Regions from separate parts of the Pantoea sp. B65 genome, predicted to be linked through region 2. Evidence: riboswitches for the same ligand, from Rfam matches in the RefSeq annotation. Region 2 holds a riboswitch; each other region holds the start of a gene.
What was found. Region 2 has a riboswitch for thiamine pyrophosphate ahead of thiC (phosphomethylpyrimidine synthase ThiC). Riboswitches for the same ligand answer to the same signal wherever they lie in the genome.
Positions count from the first base shown of each region.

Region 1: linked by a shared signal. The riboswitch ahead of thiB (thiamine ABC transporter substrate binding subunit) and the one ahead of thiC (phosphomethylpyrimidine synthase ThiC) in region 2 are both predicted to bind thiamine pyrophosphate.
Region 3: linked by a shared signal. The riboswitch ahead of thiM (hydroxyethylthiazole kinase) and the one ahead of thiC (phosphomethylpyrimidine synthase ThiC) in region 2 are both predicted to bind thiamine pyrophosphate.
Region 4: linked by a shared signal. The riboswitch ahead of JWF83_RS21755 (TenA family protein) and the one ahead of thiC (phosphomethylpyrimidine synthase ThiC) in region 2 are both predicted to bind thiamine pyrophosphate.

Region 1 is NZ_JAHXPU010000023.1:203,703-208,593, forward strand. It holds partial or broken gene thiP (thiamine/thiamine pyrophosphate ABC transporter permease) at 1-768, opposite strand, end outside; gene thiB (thiamine ABC transporter substrate binding subunit) at 744-1,730, opposite strand; TPP riboswitch at 1,778-1,885, opposite strand; gene sgrR (HTH-type transcriptional regulator SgrR) at 2,041-3,702, opposite strand; gene JWF83_RS10965 (sugar efflux transporter) at 3,965-4,891, shown strand, end outside.
Region 2 is NZ_JAHXPU010000038.1:7,344-12,234, reverse strand. It holds gene JWF83_RS18280 (HesA/MoeB/ThiF family protein) at 1-583, opposite strand, end outside; gene thiE (thiamine phosphate synthase) at 573-1,217, opposite strand; gene thiC (phosphomethylpyrimidine synthase ThiC) at 1,214-3,157, opposite strand; TPP riboswitch at 3,250-3,350, opposite strand; gene rsd (sigma D regulator) at 3,470-3,976, opposite strand; gene nudC (NAD(+) diphosphatase) at 4,194-4,891, shown strand, end outside.
Region 3 is NZ_JAHXPU010000039.1:171,419-176,309, reverse strand. It holds gene JWF83_RS19125 (GntR family transcriptional regulator) at 1-122, shown strand, start outside; gene fbaB (class I fructose-bisphosphate aldolase) at 287-1,339, opposite strand; gene thiD (bifunctional hydroxymethylpyrimidine kinase/phosphomethylpyrimidine kinase) at 1,509-2,309, opposite strand; gene thiM (hydroxyethylthiazole kinase) at 2,306-3,100, opposite strand; TPP riboswitch at 3,135-3,237, opposite strand; gene hybO (hydrogenase 2 small subunit) at 3,880-4,891, shown strand, end outside.
Region 4 is NZ_JAHXPU010000042.1:84,549-89,439, reverse strand. It holds gene JWF83_RS21765 (dihydroxyacetone kinase subunit DhaK) at 1-991, shown strand, start outside; gene JWF83_RS21770 (RpiB/LacA/LacB family sugar-phosphate isomerase) at 1-3, shown strand, start outside; gene dhaL (dihydroxyacetone kinase subunit DhaL) at 994-1,647, shown strand; TPP riboswitch at 2,259-2,361, shown strand; gene JWF83_RS21755 (TenA family protein) at 2,478-3,158, shown strand; gene JWF83_RS21750 (ABC transporter ATP-binding protein) at 3,155-3,892, shown strand; gene JWF83_RS21745 (ABC transporter permease) at 3,889-4,620, shown strand; gene JWF83_RS21740 (ABC transporter substrate-binding protein) at 4,647-4,891, shown strand, end outside.

The sequences.
Region 1 (4,891 bases), on a different contig from region 2:
ACCCAGACAACAGAACATTTGCAGCAGCGCCAGCAATGCCGCACGGCCAGCATCGTAGTCGTAGCTGAGCGCCTGAAAGATAGCCAGCTCAATGGTGGTGGCTCTGGGGCCGCCGCCCAGCGACAGGACGGTGGCAAAACTGGCGAAGCACAGCATAAAAATCAGCGCGGCGGCGGGCAGTATTTGCCGTCGCAGCCATGGCCACTCCACCAGACGAAACTGATGCCAGCCACGCATACCCAACTGCGCCGCCAGCTGACGCTGCTCGGCAGGAATATTTTCCAGCGTCTGCAATAGCAGGCGGGTGGCCAGCGGCAGATTAAAAAATACATGGGCCAGCAGAATGCCCTGCAGGCCATAAGGGGAGAAGCGGTAATCAATACCGATTAGCTGACACAGATGCGCCAGCCAGCCTTCGCGGCCATAGACGCTCAGGATGCCAAACACCGCCACCAGTACCGGCAGCACCAGCGTCATGGCGCACAGGCGCAGCAGCGCATGGCGTCCGGGAAAACGCCGCCGGTAAAGCGCGCGCGCCAGCGGTATTGCCGGCATCACCGACAGCAGCGCGGATAGCAGCGCCTGCCAGAAGGAGAAACCCAGTACGTGCCACAGATAGCGATCGTGCCAGATAACGCGCCAGTCGGTTTCCGGCGCGTTAAACCACAAAGCGCCAAGCGCCAGTAGCGCCACGGCGACCAGCAGTATCGCTGCCAGGCCGCCGGGGATCATCCAGCCAGCAATTAGCGGCTGACGGCGCGTTGCCATTCACTGATCCACTGGCTACGTTTATCGGCGACTTGCTGCGAGCTGAACTCCAGCGCGGTTTTTGGCACGCTGAGAGTGCTAAAACCGTCCGGCAGTTTGCTGTCGATCACCGGATACATCCAGTTGCCGGTCGGGATGGTTTGCTGGAACGGCTGGCTGACGATAAATTTCATAAAGCGCTGCGCCAGTTCCGGCTGTTTGCTGCTGGCCAGCTGGCCAGCCACTTCGACCTGCAGATAGTGGCCTTCAGCGAAGTCGGCAGCGGCGTACTGATCTTTCTTCTCTTCAATCAGATGATAAGCCGGCGAGGTGGTGTAACTCAGTACCAGGTCGCCTTCGCCTTTCAGGAACAGGCCATAGGCTTCGCTCCAGCCTTTGGTGACGGTAACGGTTTTCTTCGCCAGCTTTTGCCAGGCCTGCGGCGCCTGATCGCCATACACTTTCTGCATCCACAGCAACAGGCCAAGGCCCGGCGTACTGGTGCGGGGATCCTCATAGATCACCTTCCAGTGTTGATCGCTGTCGACCAGTTCTTTCAGGCTTTTCGGCGGGTTTTTAACTTTGGTTTTGTCATAGACAAAGGCGAAGTAGCCGTAGTCGTAAGGTACAAAGGTGCTGTTATGCCAGCCGCCGGGAATTTTCAGCGCGCCGGTATCGACTTTGGCCGGGCTGAACAGACCGGTTTTTTCCGCCGCCTGCACCAGATTGTTATCGAGGCCGAGGATCACATCGGCTTTGCTGTTTTTGCCTTCCATGCGCAGGCGGTTCAGCAGTGAAACGCCATCTTCCAGAGCAACGAATTTCAGTTCGCAGTTGCAGTCGGCTTCAAACGCTTTTTTCACCGCCGGGCCGGGACCCCAGTCCGCTGAGAAGGAGTCATAGGTATAGACGGTCAGAACCGGTTTGGCGGCAAAAGCCGGTGTCGCCAGCAGTAACAGTAATGGCAGGGTTTTCTTTAACACTTTGCGCTCTCCTGAAGAGAAGTTTTATGAGTCGCAAAGGATCTGAGTGACGGGCAATCTCAAATCCCTACGCCGGTATTAACCGGATCAGGTTCGACGGGTCTGTCTCAGCGGAAATTTGACGGGAGCCATAAATGGCTCCCCTACCGTGTTGTAAATCATTGGGTGTCGAGGCGGCATTTATGCCGCCCGCGCCAAAGATTTTCCGTAGCCACAATGACGGCAGGTATGCCGCCTGCGCCACACAAGGTTTTTCCGCACCCCGTTGAGAACGGCCCATTCTAGTGATTTCTGCCCGGCAACAAAAGCGTCATGATTCCGGCGGCGCAAACCAGGCGGATTTAAAGTCGAACCAGCCGAGGGTATTCATGCGCACTCCACGCATACTGCGCTGGCCTTCCAGCAATAACCAGTGGTGGAACAGCGGGTGCAGACTGTAGCTGTCCACCAGTTGCTTACTCCACTCCGCCAGCGGCAGCTGCTGCTGACGCCAGCGTTGCGCATCACTTTCCCAGTCAATATTGACGCAGTGATGGAGCAGCGGAATTTCATACAGTAAGGAAAAGAGCGAAAACTCTAACGGCAGGGTGAAGTTGGCGCTACCCAGCCAGATATCGCTCTGCGCATCACCGCGATACCAGCTGTCATAGTCCACCTGTTGAGTGATCAGTTTGACGCCATATTCCGCCAGAATCGGCTCCAGCGCATTGGCGATCCCCTGATGCTCAATATGATCGCTGTACCAGGTGAGGGTTAAGGTTTCCAGCCCTTCCGGTTTACTGGCTGGCGTCATATCACGACGGTGATGCCAGCGCGGCAACAGCCCGTAAGCGGGAAACCAGTAGCGCTGGTAGCCGATACCGGAATGATTCAGCATCGCTATCGGGTTAAAGATATAGCTGATCCAGCGCCGCACCTGCTCATTGCGTCCCTGTTCGGAGCGCTGGTCAAACAGCAGAAAATAGCAGCCCTCCTCAAGGCGGCTCTCTTCCGACTTTTCATCCTGCTGGTTACCCTGCAGTTTGACGCCGGAATAGACCAGTTCATCAGTAATTTCCGGCAGAACCCAGATTGCCACCTCATCAATGAGCGCGCGATAACCGAAGTAGTCGTCAAATGCCTGAATTTTTAACTGTGACTGCTGATTGCGGACTACCGAGTAGGGTCCGGTGCCGATTGGCTGACGGCTAAAATCCGCCAGGGTCGGCCATTCGCGCGGCAGGATCATGGTGCTGACGCTACCTAACAGCCAGGGCAGCCAGTTATCCGGCTGGCTGAGATGAATATCGAGCGCCCAGGGGGGGGAAGATTCAATCACGCTCAGATGGCTGAAGAGCGGCTGGCTGGTAAGCCGCGTCAGGGTGGCGATCACATCTTCCATCTCCAGTTCGCGGCCATGATGAAAATGAATCGCCGGTCGCAGATAGAAGCGCCAGTGGGTCGCCGAGATCTGTTGCCAGTGGTGCGCAATATCGGGTTCCAGTTCCCCGTTTTCCTCATTTATGCGCGTCAGGCTGCTAAATATCTGTCTGGCGATATGGGTTTCTGAGCGTCGTAGCGGCGAACCGGGTAATAAATTCACCAGTGGACGATAGTAAAGTACGCGCAGAATATGCTTACCCTGGCGGAAGCTGCGGCCAAGATGCGAGGTAATCATCTGACGCACCTGGTTTTTATCCCCCACCAGTTGCACCAGCTGGTCGATGCGGTCCTGGTCCAGCAGATCTTCGGCGCGCTGCTGTTGCAGCGCCAGGCCGGTATACAGAAAGCTGAGTAGCGAGCGCTTGCCGCGTCCGGCCTCTGACTGCCACTCGAGCCAGCCCTCGGCCTGCATGGCGTTCAGCAGGTTACGCATATGACGGCGGGAACAGCTGAGCTGCAGCGCCAGTTCATTCAGTGTGGTTTCGTGTGACTGACCGTTACAACTTTGCCACAGGCGAATAAATTGCTGGCGCAGGCGGGGAGAGGACATAAAAGAGGAACTCCGCGGTGAAAGCTATCAGTTTTTCATTTCCTGTATTATGGCGATAATAGCGGCAGATGGAAGAGCGGGAGGCATCCGGATCGTTTAAAGATGTGCTCAACCATCCCTTTCTGAGTATGGTGCTTTTTTTTGACCTGCCAGCGACTTTATGTTGCTGGCTTTTTTCTTTTCGCTATGGTTACGTCTACGCTTCTTATTCGTTTTGTTGTTTTATTTGATGATCCCTATTTCATCCTGCAAGGATCAAGGCATGAAATCGCTGCTTACCCGCCGCCGTCGCATTAATCCGGTTTACCTCGCCTTTATGGTGGTCTCCTTTATGATTGGGGTCGCCGGCGCACTACAGGCGCCGACCCTGAGTCTGTTTTTATCCCGTGAAGTGGCCGTGCGCCCGTTCTGGGTCGGACTGTTTTATACCGTCAATGCGATTGCCGGTATCGCGGTGAGTTTGCTGCTGGCGAAGCGTTCCGACAACCGCGGCGACCGGCGTATGCTGATTCTGTTCTGCTGCGGGATGGCGTTACTTAATGCCGTACTGTTCGCCTTTAACCGTCACTACCTGACGCTGATTACGCTGGGGGTGTTTCTGTCGTCGCTGGCCAGCGTGGCGATGCCGCAGATCTTTGCTCTGGCGCGCGAGTATGCCGACAGTTCGGCGCGCGAAGTGGTGATGTTCAGTTCGGTGATGCGTGCGCAGCTGTCGCTGGCGTGGGTTATCGGGCCACCCCTCTCCTTTGCTCTGGCGCTGAATTATGGTTTCACCAGCATGTTTCTGGTGGCGGCGGCGCTGTTTGTGATCTGTCTGGCGCTGATCTGGTTTGCCCTGCCTTCGGTGCCGCGTGTGGAGCAGTCTTCTGAAGTGCTGCTGACGCAAATCAGCGCCTGGAAAAACAGTGATGTGCGTATGCTGTTTCTCGCTTCGATGATTATGTGGACCTGTAATACCATGTATATCATTGATATGCCGCTGTATATTAGCAGCGTGCTCGGGTTGCCGGATCGGCTGGCGGGGCTACTGATGGGGACTGCCGCCGGGCTGGAGATCCCGGCGATGCTGCTGGCCGGGCATTATGTTAAGCGCTTCGGCAAACGCAATATGATGCTGTTTGCCATTGCCTCAGGGGTGCTGTTTTATCTCGGGCTGGTACTGTTTCAGTCGCGTAGCGCATTAATGGCG
Region 2 (4,891 bases):
CTACCGGGCCGAGCACCCCGGCAGTGCGGCAGTTGCGTTGTGGTTCAGCATCATCGGGCCACAAACAGCGGTAGCACCCCTGGCTCCATGGCGGCGTGATGACCAGCAACTGGCCACTAAAACCGACGGCGCTACCGCTGATTAGCGTGGTATTACTGGCGACACAGGCGGCATTGATCGCATGGCGGGTTGTCATGTTATCGCTGCAATCCAGTACCAGATCGACCTGGCGCACCGCGGCCTGTAGCGATGCCTGCTCCATGCGTTGTTCAATGGCGATGACCTCAACCTGGGGATTCAGCGCGCGCAGATGTTGCTGCGCCAGCTGTGCTTTCGGCTGACCGGTTTCACTGCTGCGAAACAGAATCTGCCGCTGTAAGTTACTGATATGTAACTTATCATCGTCGGCCAGTAATAACTTACCGACCCCGGCGGCAGCCAGATAGAGCGCGGCGGGCGAGCCAAGTCCGCCCAGCCCGACAATCAGCACGCTGGCGCGTTGCAGTTTCTCCTGGGCATCGATGCCGAACTCTTCCAGCAGCAACTGGCGACTGTAGCGTAAAAAATCACCGTCACTGAACATGTTCCGCTCCTGTTGGTTCAGCCAGCGCCAGCAGGGTTTGCGTGGCCTGACGCCAGTCCGCCGCCTGCGTAATGGCGCTGACGACCGCAATGCTGCCGACGCCGCAGGCCAGCACCTCCGGCGCCCGCTCAATACTGATGCCGCCAATCGCCACAGTGGAGATATCGCCAAGGCGTGCAAGATGGCGCTTCAGTTCGACCAGCCCTTGCGGATCCGAAGGCATCTGTTTGGTTTGCGTCGGGAAAATATGGCCGAGGGCGATATAAGAGGGGTGTAGCGCCAGCGCCCGATCCAGCTCCTGATCATCATGGGTCGACAGTCCGAGGCGTAAGCCAGCGTGACGGATGGCATTTAAGTCAGCCACATCAAGGTCTTGCTGACCAAGATGCACGCCATAGGCATGGTGTTTTATCGCCAGCCGCCAGTAGTCATTGATAAACAGGCGTGCGCGGTAGCGTTTACCCAGCGCGATGGCTGCGGCGATGGTGGCGTCGACCGCCTCCTCTGGCTGATCTTTGATGCGCAGCTGAATGGTACGTACGCCAGCATCCAGCAAGCGGGCGATCCACTCCACGCTATCGACTACCGGATACAGGCCGAGTTTTTTGGCGGTGGCAGGGAAAACGTTACTCATGCGGATTCCTCCGGGTTCAGGGCATCGGCCGGGTGATAAAGTTCACCACCGCGACTGCGGAAGGCATCCGCCATCTGCGCCATGCCAATTTCAATCGGCTGCGCATCAACCTGCTGCGCCTGCTGTTGCGCGGCGTATTCGCGCACTTCCTGGGTAATCTTCATTGAGCAGAATTTCGGCCCGCACATTGAACAGAAGTGGGCGACCTTGCCGGACTCTTGTGGCAGCGTTTCATCGTGATAGGCGCGGGCGGTATGCGGATCCAGCGCCAGGTTAAACTGATCTTCCCAGCGGAATTCGAAACGTGCTTTGGACATGGCATTGTCGCGGATCTGCGCCCCCGGATGACCTTTCGCCAGGTCGGCGGCATGGGCGGCGATTTTGTAGGTAATTAAACCCTGTTTGACGTCTTCTTTATTTGGCAGACCGAGATGCTCTTTCGGCGTCACATAGCACAGCATGGCGCAGCCGAACCAGCCAATCATCGCCGCGCCGATGCCGGAGGTGAAATGGTCGTAGCCCGGCGCGATATCGGTCGTCAGTGGGCCCAGGGTATAGAACGGCGCTTCATGACAGTGTTCCAGTTGTTCGGTCATATTGCGGCGGATCATCTGCATCGGTACATGGCCGGGACCTTCGATCATCACCTGCACATCATATTCCCAGGCGATTTTAGTCAGTTCCCCCAGCGTATGCAGTTCGGCAAATTGCGCCTCGTCGTTGGCATCCTGAATTGAGCCGGGACGCAGGCCATCACCCAGTGACAGTGAGACATCATAAGCCGCGCAAATCTGGCAAATCTCGCGGAAATGCTGATAGAGAAAACTCTCTTTATGATGCGATAAACACCACTTCGCCATAATCGAACCACCGCGCGACACGATGCCGGTCAGACGTCTGGCGGTCATTGGCACATAGCGCAGCAGCACTCCGGCGTGGATAGTAAAGTAATCCACCCCCTGCTCCGCCTGTTCCAGCAGAGTATCGCGGAAAATCGCCCAGTTAAGGTCTTCGGCGACGCCATGTACCTTTTCCAGCGCCTGATAAATCGGCACGGTGCCGATGGGAACCGGGCTGTTGCGCAGGATCCATTCGCGGGTTTCGTGGATATAACGGCCGGTCGACAGATCCATTACCGTATCGGCGCCCCAGCGCGTTGACCACACCAGCTTCTCTACTTCTTCTTCAATCGAGGAGGTAACTGCCGAGTTGCCGATATTGGCATTGACCTTCACCAGGAAGTTACGGCCGATAATCATCGGTTCCGCTTCGGGATGGTTAATATTGGCCGGGATAATGGCGCGACCGGCGGCGACTTCCTGACGGACGAATTCGGCGGTGATATTCTCCGGCAGGTTAGCGCCAAAGCTGTTGCCCGCATGCTGTTGCAGCAGAACGGCGCCACGGATGCGTTCACGCCCCATATTTTCCCGCAGGGCGATAAATTCCATCTCCGGCGTAATCACGCCAAGACGCGCATAGTGCAGTTGCGTCACGCAGCGGCCAGCCAGCGCCCGTTGTGGCCGTGGCAGATGAGCAAAACGCAGAGGGTCCAGACCTTCATCAGCCAGCCGTTGCCGGCTCCAGGCGGAGCTGAGCTGGTTAATCTCTTCGCTATCTCCCCGTTCGGCAATCCAGCCTGCGCGCAGCTTTGGCAGGCCGGTATGCACATCAATCAGCGCGTCAGGATCGCCATACGGGCCGGCGGTGTCATACACCGGTATTGGTTGGTTATCCTCAAATTGCGCATTGTCTCTGCTGCCGCCGACCATGGTCGGACTAAGCTGGATTTCGCGCATTGGCACACGAATATCGGCGCGTGAACCGCTCAGATAAATACGTTTTGAGTTGGGAAAAGCACTACCCTGCAGCGAATCGATAAACTGCTGAGCCTGAGCGCGCTGCGCACGGCGACTGAATTTTTTTTCAACGGTAGACATAGCTCATATCCTGATTACATAGGGAAAATGGCTTGTCCGGAGTTCGGCGGGAGTAACAGACGGTGTGACGACGGATCGGCAAACACCGAAACAGATTGTTTACTCTTGTTCCCTTCGCAGGTACTAACCTGATCAGGTTCCGCGGATCCCGAATTAACGGTCTCAGCCCCGAAGGGCACTCCGACAAGAAGAATTTGGGCCGGTTTATCGGCGCGGGATGTTTTCCGCCCCGATCACCACCGAGCCCAAAATTACCCCTTCAGCATAGAGGGGTGTTTCGTAAACTACAAGGGGTTTACCTGCGGATAACCGCTACGCCGGGCGCACCAGATTATGGTCGTTGGCGACGGGCAGGGCGCGCGCCTGGTCGTCGTAAGCGAGCTGAATCAGCCGATCTTCGAGGGTAAAGCGCGTTTCCAGCGCCTCGCCTACGCCAGATAATGCCTGCTGGAACAGCAGATAGTTATCATCATCAATCGCCGTTTCCAGATGCGTGTCGTAATAATTCATTATCTGTTCGGTATTGGCCTGCAGCGCCGGGTAGATCTGGGAAGCGGCAAGTGACGGGCTGTCGCCCGGCAGACCAGCGATAATGCGTTCATACATACTGAAATGACCGGTAGAAAGATAATCCACCAGTTTCTGACAAAAGTTATCCAGAGCCTTGTCATCAAGTACGGTGAGTGAATCTTTGTTAGGCTTAATACCTACCAGCTGATAATACGCTGCCAGCAATTGCCTGCGTGCGTTTAACCAGAGATCCACCAGTTCATTGCTGCCACCGACGCGTGCGGCCAGAATATCTAACTGGTTAAGCATGATCGACTCCGTGTGGGTTAATGCCCGGTGTAGTTGTAGCTGTGTTAGCCGTGTTGATTGACCCGCATCACTGACGAATCTCAGCATATCGGGATTCATTCTCTTGCTACCTTGCTGCAACTCCAACTACTTTGGGTATTATAGTCTTAGCGCAACTTTCCGAATACTTAACAGCAGTACTACAGTGAGACTGTTAAAGCAAAGGATAATAATTTTTATGGAACATGAGATTTCAAGCGTAGACGTTGGTTGGTGGGTTGTCAGCCATGAACAGAAACTTTGGTTGCCGCAAGGTGATCTGCCGCATGGTAATGCCGCAGAATTGGGGCTGGCTGGATCGCAGGGATCGGTAATTGGCGAGTGGCTGGGTGAAAAGGTGTGGTTGATCCGCGAGAACCGCAACGAAAATATGGGATCGGTGCGCCAGATTATCGATCAGGATGCCGGTCTGTTTCAGCTTGCCGGACGTGGCGTCCAGCTGGCTGAGTTTTATCGCTCCCATCGCTGGTGCGGCTATTGTGGTCATGAAATGCATCACAGTAAAAGCGAAACGGCCTGTCTCTGCGGTCACTGTCGCCAGCGCTATTATCCGCAAATTGCACCCTGCATTATTGTTGCGATCCGCCGTGGCCAGGAGATTCTGCTGGCGCAGCACGCGCGCCATCGCAACAGCATCTATACCGTACTGGCCGGGTTTGTTGAAGTGGGCGAAACGCTTGAACAGGCCGTGGCGCGTGAAGTGATGGAAGAGAGCAATGTGAAGGTCAGGAACGTTCGCTATGTCACTTCACAGCCCTGGCCATTTCCCCACTCACTGATGATGGCCTTTATGGCTGAGTACGATGAGGGGATATTGCAGCACGATGGCAAAGAGCTGCTCGACGCCGGCTGGTATCGCTACGATAACCTGCCGCT
Region 3 (4,891 bases), on a different contig from region 2:
AGGCGATTATCGATCGCGATGCTGATGCCGCTGAACGCGCCCTGCGCCGTCATCTGCAGGAGATGATCTTCTCCATTACCCCGATTGCCGAGCAGAATAGCGACTGGTTTGAGCAGACGTAAATTATGCAACGTCGCTGCAAACCATTGGCACGGGCGGCATAAATGCCGTCATCACGCCGCTGCAAACCATTGGCACGGGCGGCATTAATGCCGTCATCACGCCGCTGCAAACCATTGGCACGGGCGGCATTAATGCCGCCCCTACGGGGGGGAACAGCTGAAATTCAGGCGATGGTAACGTCTTTCGACAGATACACATCCTGCACGGAATTAATCAGCGCGACGCCCTCTTTCATCGATTTCTTAAACGCCTTACGCCCGAGAATCAGCCCCATACCACCAGCACGTTTATTGATCACCGCGGTACGTACTGATTCGGCAATATCGGTATCGCCGGCAGCAGCCCCGCCGGAGTTAATCAAACCGGCACGCCCCATATAGCAGTTGGCCAGCTGATAGCGCACCAGATCAATCGGGTTTTCACTGGTCAGTTTGCTGTAGACGCGCTCATCGGTATAACCGAATTTCACTGCCTGATAGCCGCCATTATTTTCGGCCATTTTCTGCTTAACGATATCAGCGCCAATGGTGGCCGCCAGATGGTTTGCCTGGCCGGTCAGATCGGCGCTGGCATGATAATCGGTACCGTCTTTTTTAAAGGCGTTATTACGCAGATAGGCCCAGAGTACCGTCACCATTCCCAGCTCATGGGCGCGTTCGAAGGCGGCGGAAATCTCTTCAATCTGACGGCGCGACTGTTCGGAACCGTAGTAAATCGTGGCGCCGACCGCTACCGCACCGAGGTTAAATGCCTGTTCGACGCTGGCATACAGCGTCTGATCGTACTGGGTCGGATAACTGAGGGTCTCGTTATGGTTCAGTTTCACCATAAACGGAATGCGGTGCGCATAACGCCGGGACACCGATGCCAGCACGCCATAGGTTGAAGCCACACAGTTACAGCCCGCTTCAATCGCCAGCTCGACGATATTCTTCGGATCAAAATAGAGCGGGTTGGCGGCAAATGACGCCGCAGCCGAGTGCTCCACCCCCTGATCCACCGGCAGAATCGACAGATAACCGCTGCCCGCCAGACGGCCGGTGTTATACAGGGTCTGCATATTGCGTAGTACCACAGGAGAACGATTGTTATCGATCATTACCCGATCAACAAAATCCGCGCCTGGCAAATACAGGCTTTCCGCTGGAATGGTCATGCAGCGATGTTGCAGAAGGTGGTCAGCTTCTTTGCCCAATAACTGTACGATGTCCGTCATGTTAGCTCCTGGAAAATGAGTGATGGGCCAAACAGCTTCAGCCTTCAGCCCGACCGCCGGCCTGCGCCGACCTACCACAGCCTGGACCCAATCGCCCCCTTAACGCAAATTGCTGACACCATTTTTCAGAACGATCCGCAGCAAAAAAATCTCATGCAGGCAGTACTGCCTACCACCAGCGATAAAAATGGTGCACCGGGCCAATCCCCTGCCCCACCTCCAGCGAATCCGCATGTTCCAGCGCCCCCTGCAGCCACTGCTTAGCCTCATCCACCGTGGCGGACCAGCTATCATGGCGCGGGCGCAGTGCCGCCAGCGCTGCCGACAGGCTGCACCCGGTGCCATGGGTATGGCGGGTCGGCACGCGCGGGGCGCTAAAGCGCTGCTCATACTGGCGGGTAAACAGCCAGTCCGGGCTCTCCTGCTCAGACAGATGACCGCCCTTAATCAGTACCGCCTGGCAGCCCAGATCTAACAACGCGCGCCCCTGCGCGCACATCTCCCGTTCATTGCGCGCCGGCGGGCAATCCAGCAGCGCCGCCGCTTCCGGTAAATTAGGGGTGATCAGCGATGCCAGAGGCAGCAGGCGCTGGCGCAAGGTTTCAATCGCCATCACTGATAGCAGAGGATCGCCACTTTTAGCCAGCATCACCGTATCGAGCACCAGCCATGGCAGCGCCGCCTGGCGTAAACGCCCGGCGACGACTTCCACAATATCGCTATCCGCCAGCATACCGATTTTGGCGCTATCGATACGCACATCCGACAGTACCGAGTCGAGCTGTGCCGCGACGAACTCCGCGTCGATACGGTACAGCGACTGCACGCCACGGGTATTCTGCGCCACCAGTGCGGTGATCACGCTGGCGCCATAGGCGCCCAGCGCGGAAAACGCCTTTAAATCAGCCTGAATACCGGCGCCACCGCTGGGGTCGGTGCCGGCGATGGTTAAAGCATTAATTCGTTTCATTGCAGCGCCTCCGCATCCAGTTGCCAGAGGGCGTCGAGGAAGGCAGGAATAAAACTCCCCGGCCCGCTGGCCGTGGCGGTCGCGCGTTCACCGGCGCAGGAGATCACCCGGCAGGCACTGGCGATATGCTGCAGGCTATCGCCAGGCAGCGCGGCAAAAGCCGCCACCACCGCCGAAAGCGCACAGCCGGTTCCCACCACCCGCGTCATCAGCGCCGAACCGCCGGGCACCGCCAGCGTACGCTCACCGTCGGTGACATAGTCGACCACTCCGGTTACCGCGACGACCGCACCGCTGCTGCGCGCCAGCTGTTGCGCCGCGCTCAGCGCCGCAGCGGAATCGTGTAAGCTATCGACGCCGCGCCCCTGGCCGACCTGCTGCGCCAGCGCCAGAATTTCTGAAGCATTAGCGCGAATGGCACGCGGACGCTGCAGCAGCAGCGCCTGACAAAATTCGCTACGAAAGCGCAGGCCGCCGACGGCGACCGGATCCAGCGTCCAGGGTTTCTGCGCCTGCACAGCGGCGTCAATTGCCGCGCGCATCGCGCTGGCGCGATCGCGGGTTAGCGTACCGACATTGATTAACAACGCATCGGCGATAGCGCTAAACTGCGCCGCTTCCTCAGCATCGATCACCATCGCAGGCGACGCGCCAAGCGCCAGTAGCACGTTAGCAGTAAAGGTTTGCACCACATCGTTGGTCATACAGTGCACCAGCGGCGCATGCTGACGAAACAGAGCGAGGGATTCGGCGACAATGGCGCCAGAAACCGGGTCAGGTTGATAATTCATATACAACTCCCAACCGGCGATCAAGAAGGCGATGCGCTCAGGCATCTGACTTCCCTCCGCTGGCATTATCCAGTTCAGGTTCAACGGGTGTATCTCAGCCGGTTCGGTGAAAAGAAACGGCACCCCGAGTCAAGTTCTTACTCCGCCAGCATAAGGAAGCGACCAGATTTACGCAAGCGTTAGCCTGACCCTGGCGTCGGTTCGATTACGCGAGGAAGTTGTGCCTAATTTCGTTGTTGCTATCGCGCCAGGTAAATAATTCAAAATATTTCTTCGAACGCCATGCATTGATTCTTATTAATCGTTGTGATAATTAACATTAAAACGCCATCAGGGTTAATTTAAATATTCATAATTATCAATAGATTAAAATTATATTTTTCATATATCAATTATTAACAGACCCTCAACGGCTGGCAAATGCGCGAGAATAAATAGTTATTGAGAGCGACTCTCATTTCAATAGTAAATATTGAGAAAATAAAAAAATATGCATAAATCATCACATTTATTACATCGGTAGTAATAAAACTAAAATAACCAGCCTGTTCCGCCAATATTTGATAAAGATCAAGCTTGTTAAATTAATTTCCTCCCTACTATATCCACTCTTTATTCCTTGTCGTATCAGTCATCGTTCAGGTTGCAGGTGGATTGGCTACGTTAATCTCCTCCAGTCACTTACTGTCGTAAGCGCTCTGAGGGCGTCCGGTAGTCATCCTGCTGCTCTTCACGTTCAATTTGGCAAGACTGACTCCGGATATGGGAGAATAATAAAAATGACTGGGGAAAATACCATCCTTTCCCATCATGGCATTAATCGCCGTGATTTTATGAAGCTATGTGCCGCACTTGCCGCATCAATGGGGCTGGCGAACAGCGCAGCCGCCGAGCTCGCCAGCGCCATCAGTTCGCCACAGCGCCCGCCGGTAGTGTGGATTGGCGCGCAGGAGTGCACCGGCTGTACCGAGTCGTTGTTGCGCGCAACCCACCCGACGATTGAAAACCTGTTGTTGAATACCATTTCGCTTGAGTATCACGAAGTGCTGTCAGCAGCATTTGGCGAACAGGCGGAAGAAAACAAACACCGGGCGATAAGGCAATACCAGGGGAAATATATCCTGGTGGTGGATGGATCTATTCCGCTCAAAGATGGCGGCGTGTACTGCATGATAGCCGGCAAACCGATTGTCGAGCATATTCGTGAAGTGGCGGAACACGCGGCGGTGATTATCGCCATCGGTTCCTGCTCTTCCTGGGGCGGCGTCGCGGCCGCAGGCAGCAACCCGACGGGCGCAGTAAGTCTGCAGGAAGCATTACCGGGAAAAAAAGTGATCAATATTCCCGGCTGTCCGCCGAACCCGCACAACTTTCTGGCCACTGTCGCCCATATTATTGCCTGGCAGCGACCACCAACACTGGATGCGCTGGGACGCCCTACCTTTGCCTATGGCCGTTTGATTCACGAAAACTGCGAACGCCGTCCACATTTCGACGCTGGCCGTTTTGCCAAAGAATTTGGCGATGAAGGCCATCGTCAGGGCTGGTGTCTCTATCATCTGGGATGCAAGGGGCCGGAAACCTATGGCAACTGTCCGACGCTCCAGTTTTGCGACATCGGCGGCGGTATCTGGCCGGTCGGCATCGGGCATCCCTGCTATGGCTGCAACGAGCAGGGCGTGGGCTTCAAAAAAGGTATCTCACAGCTGGCGAATGTGGCAAACCCTACCCCACGCACAGAAAAACCCGCCGTGCATGCCCGCGAGGGCGGCCAGGTTTCCGCCACTGCGG
Region 4 (4,891 bases), on a different contig from region 2:
TAAAAAATTGCTGAATAATCCCATTGATGTCTGCCGGGAACAACTGGAAGGGCTCATCGCTGCCTGTCGCGGCGATATACAGAAGGTCCCAGAAATCAGCGCCGTGGTGCGCTGCGGGTTGCGCAATGATCGAGTGCGGGTATTGACTGGCGGAGGCAGCGGACATGAGCCGATGTTCGCCGGATATGTAGGGGATGGACTGGCGGATGCCGCTGTGCTGGGCGATATTTTCACCTCCCCTCCGCCTGATGCCATTATGGCGACGGTAAAAAACGCCAGCCCCGGCAACGGGGTGCTTTTTATCTACGGCAACTACGCGGGTGATAATATGAACTTTGATATCGCAGCCGAATTGCTGGAAGAGGACGGCATTGTCACGCGTAGCGTGCGGGTCAATGATGATATCGCCTCGGCTCCTGCCGATCGCCGGCAAGACAGACGCGGGGTGGCCGGCGATATGATGGTGCTGAAAATTGCCGGCGCCGCCGCTCGTCAGGGCCAGGAGCTGGATGAAATCTGCCGACTGGCGACAAAAGCCAATCAGCACACCCGCACCATCGGCGTGGCGCTATCTCCTTGTTCATTACCGCAAACCGGGGAGTTTAATTTCGACATCGCAGATGATGAATTTGAACTGGGCATCGGCATTCACGGTGAGCCCGGCATTTGCCGCCAGAAAATGGTCCCCGCCGATCAACTGGTGACCGAGTTGGTGGAGAGTCTCTGCCTGGATCTGACGCTGCTGGCCGGTGATGAAATTTGCCTGCTGGTGAATAATCTCGGCTCAGCAACCATGAGCGAACTGCTGGTCGCCACCCGTAAAGTTCATCAGTTGCTGGCGCAGCGTACTATCCGCGTTCACGATACGCTGGTCGGTAGCTATTGCACCTCGCAAGAAATGTCCGGCTACTCGATTACCTTTTTCCTGCTGGATGATGAGCTAAAATCACTCTATGACGCCCCCTGCAATAGTTTTGCGTGGAGAAAATAAGCATGAATGCCGCTGAACTCTCCTCTCTGTTGCGGTTCGTCGCCAGTAATATGATCGCCAGCGAAGCGCAACTTACCCGGTTGGATATGGCGGTGGGTGATGGCGATCATGGCACTGGCATGCAGCGTGGTTTTACCGCCGTGGACAAATTGCTGGCGCAGCAGGATCCCGGCGACGATATTGGCCTGCTGTTGACCCGCGTCGGCAGCGAACTGATGTCCAGTATGGGCGGCGCATCCGGGGCCATTTTCGGCACCCTGTTCCGCGCTGGCGGTAAAAGTCTGAGCGGCGAAACCGTTCTGACCTCCGCCCTGCTGGCGCGGTTTCTTCGTGACGGGCTGGATGCGGTCTGCAAACGCGGTGGCGCCAGGCCCGGTGATAAAACCATGGTCGATGCACTGGCCGCGGCGGTCAGTGTTGCGCAACCGCTGGAATCCGCACCGTTAGGCGACGCGTTAAACAAAATAGCCGAGGCTGCCAACCGTGGCAGTGAAGAGACCAGACAAATGGTGGCGGCATTTGGTCGTGCAAAATCGCTCGGCGAACGCGCCATCGGCCATCCCGACCCCGGCGCCGTCTCTATGGCGCTGATCCTCAGGTTTATGGCGCAAGGCTGTCAATCCTCACGTGTTGATGCACAAGCGAAGGGGGAGTGAAGGAACGTCCCGCCCTTAAATGCCATCGGTTTACGACCGGGTAGATGGAACAGAATACCGGGAACCAGACAGAGCCATATGCCTTTTTCCAGAATCTCGGCTCGCCGTCCCATCGTGGGTACCAGACTATTGAGTATTTCAGCCTGTTCATCTAATCCCAGAGCAAAGTAAGGCATTTTCTCCTGTTCAGGCTCAGGCACACTCATTTCGCTGATACCCCATCAGTGCATCAGCCATCCAGCCAGCGGCAGTTTGCGTGATGTCACATGCCGTAACTGCCCCTTCCGTCTCCGCTATTGTTCTGACTATCACCTCAGGAGTCGGCGCACGCCTGACGCCAAATCGACTAACCTGCGCAGCCGTTCGATATCTCCGCGCTGAGCCAGGCGCATCAGTGTCTAATCGACAGATGCACGCGTCCCAAAAACAGAGGGATGAAAAGGGCTTATTAGCAGGGTGAGCAGCGATGCGCTCGCGGATTGCTTGTGCAGCAGTCATCGCGATCTCCATTTGTTAGATAGATTTACAATTAATCTAACAACTGGCAAAGAGTGCAGCGCACAGTCATCTGAGCAGAGTGATTGAAATCAAAAAATGAATACCGTATAAATATCTGCTCCGAGGGGTGTCCTGTAACGGGCTGAGATGGCGTAAGCCGAACCCTTTGAACCTGATCTGGGTCATGCCAGCGAAGGGACGGGTTGGTAGTCTGCACTTGCCATTCACACCTTATCGCGCCCGGATCTCCACTCACTTACTGGAGGTCCCATGTTTACCACCACCATTCTTTATCGCCCGGCCCGCCTGTCTGTGCTTCAGGGGGTAAGCTTATGAGCGACATCCATTTTGACCATGGTCTGTACGGGCAGTTGCGGCGTCAGGCTGGTGCTGACTGGCACGCCTTTATCGATCACGCCTTTGTCCGCCAGCTGGGCAGTGGCACGCTGCCGCAAAGCGCTTTCCGCCGCTACCTGACCCAGGACTATCTGTTCCTGATCCATTTCGCCCGCGCTTACGCCCTGCTGGTATACAAAATGCGCACCCTGCCAGAGATCCGCGCCGCTGCCGCCTCACTCGGCGCCATCGTGGCGGAACTGCCATTGCATGTGGGCTACTGCGCCAGCTGGGGGCTGACTGAAGCGCAGATGGCCAGCGAGCCGGAAGCGATGGAAACCATCAACTATACGCGCTATGTGCTGGATATCGGCCACGCTGGTGATGCCCTCGATCTGCTGGCGGCGCTGCTGCCCTGCGTGGCGGGCTATGCCGAAATTGGCCTGCGCCTGCGCAACCAGCCAACGACGGTGATCGCCGGTAACCCTTATGCAGCGTGGATCAATAACTATGGCGACGCGCACTATCTGCACGGGGTGCAGGCAGCGCTTGACCTGCTGGAGCGTGTCGGTGAGCAACGCGGTGCAAGCAGCCGCTTTAACGCGCTGTCGGAGATTTTCACCACTGCCGCACGTCTTGAAGCCGCTTTCTGGCAGATGGGGTTAAATGCCCAATGACCCACGCCTCTCCTCCCGGCATTCAGGTGCGCGATTTAACCCTGCATTTTGGGCAGCAGCTAATTTTTGAGCGGCTTAATTTCACCCTCGACGGCGGCAGTTTTGTTGCCCTGTTAGGCGCCAGTGGCGTCGGCAAAACCAGCTTGCTGAAGATTATTGCCGGTCTGGCGCCGCCAACCGCTGGCGCCGTCAGCGGCAGCGATGGCCTGCCGCTGACGGGGCGTATCGCCTGGATGGGGCAGAATGATCTGCTGTATCCATGGCTGAATGTAATAGAAAACATTACTCTCGGCCCGCGTCTGCGCGGGGAAAAGGGGGATCGCGCGTGGGCGGAACATCTGCTGGAGCGGGTCGGCCTGGGCGGCAAAGGCCAGCTGCGGCCGGCCGCTCTGTCTGGCGGTATGCGTCAGCGCGCGGCTATCGCTCGCACCCTGTATGAACGCCAGCCGATAGTGCTGATGGATGAGCCGTTCTCCGCCCTTGATACCATCACCCGCACCATGATCCAGGCGCTGGCGACAGAGCTGCTGGCCCGGCATACCGTGTTGCTGATTACGCACGATCCGCTGGAAGCCTGTCGCCTGAGCCATCGCCTGCTGGTGCTGTCCGGCCAGCCGGCAACGATTACCGATACGCTGACCATTGCCGGCCAGCCTCCACGCGCGCCAGACGATCCTCAACTGCTGCACAGCCAGGCTGAACTCTTGCAGCGGCTGGTAAGGGCGGCGCAATGAAGGGGCTGACGCTGGCTGGCGGCTTTCTTCTGTTGTGGTGGTTAATCAGTCTGAGCGGGATCCCGGCTTTCCTGCTGCCTTCCCCGCCAGCAGTAGCGAAGGCGCTGTGGAATGGACGAACTTTTCTTGCCTGGCACACGCTGATCACCGCCGCAGAGATGTTAATCGGGCTGGTCTCCGGGGTACTGCTCGGTGCGTTGCTGGCGCTGGCGATGATCTTTTCCCCCCGGCTGCAGCGCTGGCTGATGCCGCTGGTGGTCACCAGCCAGGCGATACCGGTATTTGCGCTGGCGCCATTGCTGGTGCTGTGGTTCGGCTTTGGCATCAGCGCCAAGATCGCAATGGCGGTACTGGTGATCTTTTTCCCGGTCGCATCCAGCTTCTTCGACGGACTGCGTCAGGTGAGTAACGATTATCTCGATCTGGCGCGCACCATGGGCGCTTCCCGCTGGGCGCAGCTACGTCATGTCAGGCTAATGGCGGCATTACCGGCATTTGGCTCCGGGTTGCGCATGGCTGCGGCCGTCGCGCCGATTGGCGCGATTATCGGTGAATGGGTCGGCTCGGCGGAAGGGCTGGGGTATCTGATGCTCAACGCCAATGCACGTATGCAAACCGACCTCTGTTTTGCCGCGCTATTTATCCTGGTGCTGATGACATTGTTGTTGTGGAAAACGGTCGATGCGCTGGTGCGCCGGCTGGTTAACTGGGCGCCTGAAAACGGCTGACAATGGTAAAACTTTAAGGTTATCGCATGAAAAAATCCTTATCCGCACTGCTGCTCGGCGCTGTTCTGACTGCTCACGCCAGCGCTGCGGAAAAAATCACCCTGGTACTCGACTGGTATATCAATCCGGATCACGCGCCAATCATGGTGGCCGAACAGATCGGCGCCTTTAAAGCCGAAGGTCTGGAGGTCAATATTGTGCCGCCTTCCGATCCGGCGCTGCCGCCACGCCTTGTCGCCGCTGGCCAGGCAGATCTGGCGATCACCTATCA